Regions from separate parts of the Blautia hydrogenotrophica DSM 10507 genome, predicted to be linked through region 1. Evidence: a T-box and tRNA genes for the amino acid it is inferred to sense, from the RefSeq annotation. Region 1 holds a T-box; the other holds one or more tRNA genes.
The links. A T-box is a leader RNA that pairs with one kind of tRNA and senses whether it is charged. The one in region 1 lies ahead of leuS (leucine--tRNA ligase), so its partner is inferred to be a tRNA-Leu.

Region 1 (3,141 bases):
CCCAGTCACGCAACTTATAGTTCACCGTCGCCTTACCAAAGCCCCTCTTTTCAATGATATGAGGAGCTTCCTTTTTCAGCACTGCTGATTCCATGCCATTCCATTCACCTGAGTTAATCATAGTACCGGCTGCCTCTGTGTAAGCCTCCGTCATATTCTCAATCTCTTTGCCGTCTTTTGCGATTACCTGTACAATCGGAATATCAAATTTTTTCGCAAACTCAAAATCTCGGTCATCGTGAGCAGGCACACACATAATCGCTCCAGTTCCGTAGTCAGCCAATACATAATCTGACAGCCAAATCGGAACTTTCGCACCGTTGAGAGGATTGATGGCATAGCTTCCCGTGAAGACGCCCGTCTTCTCTTTATCCTGCATACGGTCTACATTGGATTTCATAGACGCCTCGTAGATATACTTCTCTACAGCCTCCTTATTTTCCTCTGTGGCCAGCTGAGCCGCCAGCTTATGCTCCGGTGCCAGCACCATAAAAGTGGCCCCATACAGCGTATCTGGTCTCGTGGTATAGACCGTGATCGCTTCATCACTGTTCTCAACCTTGAAATCCACCTCAGCACCATAGGATTTTCCAATCCAATCCGTCTGCATCTTCTTCACTTTTTCCGGCCAGTCCAGTTTGTCCAGATCGTTCAAAAGACGTTCCGCGTACTTTGTGATTCTGAGCATCCACTGACGAAGGTTTTTCTTCGTCACCGTAGCCCCGCAACGCTCACAGCAACCATTGACCACCTCTTCGTTTGCCAGCCCTGTCTTACAGGAAGGACACCAGTTGATCGGGAATTCCTTTTCGTAGGCCAGCCCTTCTTTGAACATCTTTACAAAAATCCACTGAGTCCACTTATAAAATTCTGGGTCTGTAGTGTTTACCTCCATATCCCAGTCATAAATAGCCGCAATATCATTAATCTGCTTTTTGATGTTCTTTACATTCTCTGCCGTAGAAATTGCCGGGTGAACCCCCATCTTGATCGCATAGTTCTCAGCCGGCAGGCCAAACGCATCCCATCCCATAGGATGGATCAGGTAATAACCCTGTAGCATTTTATAGCGGCTCCAGACATCTGAAATTACATATCCTCTCCAATGTCCCACATGAAGCCCATTCCCAGATGGGTATGGAAACATATCCAGACAATAATATTTCGGCTTTTTGCCGTCGTTGACGTTCACCGGGTTTTTCTCCCAGTTCACACGCCATTTTGCCTCAATCGCCTTGTGATTATAAGGTACTGCCATGATTTTCTCCTCCTGCACTAAAATTTTCCTATAATAAAAATAAATAGGATGTATTTTCCTATAATATGAAATAACAAAGTGGGCAAGCCCACTTCAGCTCCCCCCCCATCCCCTCAATCTTTGAGGGGCGCGTCCCACTTTGCGCGCCGTCGCAACACCGCCTCGCGGTGTACGACCTTATTGCGGCGTGCGCATCCATAGCGGAGCGTTTATGTAATAGGAAAGGGCTTTCACGCATTAGCGCGACAAGGTCTTTCCTGTTACATAACAAAGTGGGCAAGCCCACTTCAGCTCCCCTGCCTCTTAATCTTGAAGGACGCAGGCTCACTTTGCGCGCCGCCGCAACACCGCTTTGCGGTGAAATTCCTCATTGCGGCGTGTGCATCCTGCCTAGGGGGCTTTTTATTGCATAGGGAACGAAGTTTCCTATGCAATAAAAGCCCTTTCGTCTTTCCTAGAGACGAAAGGGCTGCATTCCGTGGTACCACTCTAGTTCACCCTGCCATCTAGCAGAATGCACTCATTGGTTCTATAACGGGAACATCCGCCTTTTCCTACTGAGGCACCGCCTGTTCAAAAAAGGAACTCAAAGGCCAGTTGGGAGCCTTGCACTGCTGCCTTCCACCCACGACAGCTCTCTGTGAGCACAGAGGACTCTTAATATTCCTTCTCATTGTCTTTTTCTATCATTAAATAGACTATCAAATATTTTACCCAGCCTTTCTATTTTTGTCAAGCACTATTTCAATGATAGCACCTGACACGCTGGGGTGTCCGCGGAAAATTCCATCTGAAGTTCATCTCCCACATCATATGCCACAATTTCTGGATAATCTGCAACTGGAACATCAAAAATCAATGGCTCTGGAAGCACTCCTTCTGCTTTGGTATCCGGTCCGTCTAACTTCAATCCGTCTTCCTCAAAAACCACATAGAAATGGGAATTTCCCTCAATCACAGCTTGGGCAATCCGCTTAATTTTACCGGACACCGTGTTGACGCCAACCACTTCTCCATTCTGGGAGTTTCCTCCAGTTCCAATCAACTTTCTGTAAGCTTTCTCACAATCAGCAACCGTATCTCCTATAGCCACATTTTGATATTTTTGAATATTTACCATCGCATATTTTTTCACCAGCCCTGCCTCATCCTTCAAGGCAATGAAATAGGTAGGCTCGTTGGCGATGTTTAAGAGCAGCGGAAAAGTTGCCTTATACCCTAAGTTTTGAACTTGGCCTTCTGCAGAACCCATAGCTGAATACTCTTCAGCACCAGAGACTTCATAGTATTTTGTCTCCTTGGTCCTTTGATTCATCAGAACAAATCCTACATTAGAACGGTCCCCGCTGACGGAAGTCACACCTGTATAAACCCATACGTCATCATTCAAAGCCAAATAGTTATATCCTTCTGTAGTCTTCAAGCAACCCTTCTGCCCTAAGACGCTATTGATAAAACCATTGATTAAAGTTCCATGATAATTGTACAGTTCTACCAGCAAATCTGCCGGATACACACGGTCTACCCAAGTCGGGCAATCTTCCACTGCCACATCCTGGCACTCGCCGGTCACTGCATTGCACAGAACCACTCTGCCGATGGTTTGCCCTCCGAACAGCCCTATCGTATATTTTTTCACGGGACATATCCAATAAGGCACACCATCCTCGTTGATCTCAAAACTCAACTGATCAAAAATGTAAGTGGGATACTGGAATCTCAGGTGTCGATAAATATTCCGGTTTAGATACTCTGCCTCTGAGTATTTAATTCCTTCCTTCAGTTTCACCAGCTCCGTGTCCTGCGTAGCCATATCAATCATAATATAGGCAGGAATCCCATCTTTTTGATTCGTAAACCATTTGATGAAGCTGGCGTACTCC
Region 2 (3,141 bases), 1.4 Mb from region 1:
TTCTGCCAAAACCAATCTCCGAATTCATCATTGACTTCTCAATATTGATAGAACAGAAGCCTTTTTTACCCGCAATACCTGTGATGGTATACTTCGGCTTTTTGCATGTACTTTCCACAATCATCGTTCCTGGATCCTGTGGAGCATTGGTATTTTTGATATTGATCGGTATACCTTCTTTGCGCACTGGGAAAATCGCATCTTCATGGAGGACCGTAGCCCCCATATAGGACAGTTCTCTTAATTCTCTGTAAGTAATCGTCTCGATGGATTCTGGGTCTTTTACGATTCTTGGATCGGTTATCAAAAATCCTGATACATCCGTCCAATTTTCATACAGATCTGCATGAATAGCGCTGGCCACAATAGAGCCAGTTACATCCGAACCACCTCTGGAAAAGGTCTTAATTGTCCCGTCTGGTTTAGCCCCATAGAATCCAGGCACCACTGCATTTTCACAGACACTCAGCCTTTTCCCCATCAGTTCCTGGGTTTTTTCAGCTAAAAAGTTTCCATTTTCATCAAAGCAAATTCCTTCCGACGGGTCCACGAACTCATATCCCAAATAAACTGCCATAATTTTTCCATTGAGATATTCCCCTCTGGAAGCTGCGTAGTCTTCACCCGCCTTATTTTTAAAGTTTTCCTCGATCACCTGAAATTCCTCGTCCAGAGACATATTCAGTTCCAGCCCATCAATGATCTCATTATATCTTTCTTTTATTACCTTCAATTCATTGGCAAACTCTTTGCCCGCTGCCGCAAGCGCATAACATCCATACAGCATATCCGTCACTTTCACGTCATCTGAGTAACGCTTTCCAGGTGCGGACGGCACCACATACCGCCTGCTGGCATCACTGTGGATAATATCACCGACTTTTTTAAACTGCTGAGCATTGGCCAGCGAACTTCCTCCGAATTTTACCACTTTTCTCATCTTTTTCGGTTCCTCCTCATCTCTTCTGAATAAGTCTATCTTAGTGGTTTCCATTGAAAATGTCCAGTAAAAATTTCTGCTCAGATCATTTTTCACTTTTGCCCTCAGTTTTCTTCTCATCCATGTCCGCCAGCAGGAAAGGAAAGGTATTATGTGAATTGAACATATTCGAATCATATGAGAGAACAAAGTGGGCAAGCCCACTTCAACTCCCCACCCCTCAATCTTTGCGGGGCGCGTCCTACTTTGCGCGCCGCCGCAACACCGCCTTGCGGTGAAATTCCTCATTGTGGCGTGTGCATCCATAGCGGAGCGTTTATGTTATAGAAAAGGGTTTTCACGCTTCAGCGTGACAAGATCTTTCCTATAACAGGACAAAAAGGGGATTTTCGTCCCCTTTTTCCCTACCGGCAAATAACGTAGAAAAAAGCTGAAACCCTTGATTTTCCAAGGAATTTCAGCTTTTCTCTTATTACTCTCACTCATAAAAAACTGCCGCAGACCGGAATCGAACCGGTACGAAGTTTAACCCTCGCAGGATTTTAAGTCCTGTGCGTCTGCCAGTTCCGCCACTGCGGCATCTCTTGTGCTTCCTCAGCTCCCCACGGACATGCACACTTGGTACTGTCCCGCTAGCCTCGCACAAATGGACGGGGGTGGATTCGAACCACCGAAGCAATTTGCAGCAGATTTACAGTCTGTCCCCTTTGGCCACTCGGGAACCCGTCCGTGTACTCTAATGATACAAGCCTCATCATTTCTGACGGGTATAATTATATAAGATTCTTTGCAAAAAAGCAAGGGTTTTCTCTATTTCTTTTGTATTTATTGTAACATTTCGTTACAGTCCAGATCTCCAATATCCCGCAAGGTGTTTTGTACATTTTGTACAAAAATCCCGAGACATATTCGCGCCAGACTGCTGTTTACAGCAGTTTGTGTGCGTCGCAAAGCGTGTTACTGTTCACGAGCCGCAAGTGAGTGAACAGTAACAACGTTTAGTCCTTATGATAGAGTACAACCGCACTGTAAGCCGGAAGCTTTAGCCGCAAAACTCCTGCGATGGCCGTACAGGTAATCGGTTCCACCGTAAATCCCTCTCTGGTAGTCATCACCAATTGTCTCAAATCCTCATTGTAAAATCTCGAAATTCCTACATTCCAGACAGGAATTTCCACTTCATTTTCTTTCTCATCGTTGTTGACAGAAACAATCACCTGCTCATCAAAGGAAAATCTTCCATAACTCAGCGTTTGATATCCATTCTGCAAAAATAGTAGAGAACCTGACTTCAGCACTTCATACTTTTTGTGAAGCTGAATCATTATCTTATGAAAGGCCAAAAGTTCCTGGTTCTCTCTTCCCCAAGGGTAAGTACGCCGATTGTCAGGATCGGTAAACCCACAGACACCTACCTCATCTCCGTAATAGACAGTAGGTGCCCCCGGCCATGTCATCTGAATTACCACCGCTTCGCGCATCACCGCCGGATTAATCCCCTCTTCTGCCGCATAGTGCCCAAGATGCTGAACTCTTCCCACCTTCCGGTTTGTTCTCGTCAAAAACCTGGAATGATCATGGTTTGACAGTTCATTCATTGCCGTCTGCAAAGAACCTGTGTGAAAATTCGACATATGCGTTTTCATCGCGCCGATAAAAGCATCACTGTTTCCTAGAAGATCATGCCGATACTCGTCGCTGTGTTTCTCCATACCTGTCAGAAACCAGGTCACTGGCTCCATAAACGCATCGTAGTTCATCACCGTGTCCCATTCATCTCCCCGCAGCCATCCTCTGGAATCTCCATAGTGCTCTGCTAAAATAATTGCTTCTGGATTTGCCTCTTTCACAGCTTTGCGAAAATCTTTCCAAAATCGGTGATTAAACTCATTCCCATATCCTAAATCTGCCGCCACATCCAGGCGCCATCCGTCTGTATTATAGGGCGGAGATACCCATTTCTTTCCAATATCCAAAATATACTGATACAATTCTGGTGAATTTTCATAGTTGAGCTTCGGAAGGGTATCAAAAGCCCACCATCCATCATAGGTAGGGTTATAAGGCCATCTGCTCTCATCAAAAAACTTAAAATAAGAACGGTAAGGGCTATCCGCAGACACATACGCCCCCTTAGGGTACCCTTCCTGACCTTCGTAGATTCTCTCCCGATCCATCCACTTATTGAAAGAACCACAGTG

Region 2: it encodes a tRNA-Leu, which carries the amino acid that the T-box ahead of leuS (leucine--tRNA ligase) is inferred to sense. The anticodon was not compared.

What each region holds. Positions count from the first base shown of each region.
Region 1 is NZ_CP136423.1:2,251,314-2,254,454, forward strand. Features, by position in the region: gene leuS (leucine--tRNA ligase) at 1-1,258, opposite strand, end outside; T-box leader at 1,712-1,941, opposite strand; gene BLHYD_RS10550 (hypothetical protein) at 1,998-3,141, opposite strand, start outside.
Region 2 is NZ_CP136423.1:842,377-845,517, reverse strand. Features, by position in the region: gene BLHYD_RS04080 (aspartate kinase) at 1-940, opposite strand, end outside; tRNA gene BLHYD_RS04075 (tRNA-Leu) at 1,434-1,519, opposite strand; tRNA gene BLHYD_RS04070 (tRNA-Tyr) at 1,588-1,669, opposite strand; gene BLHYD_RS04065 (glycoside hydrolase family 13 protein) at 1,939-3,141, opposite strand, start outside.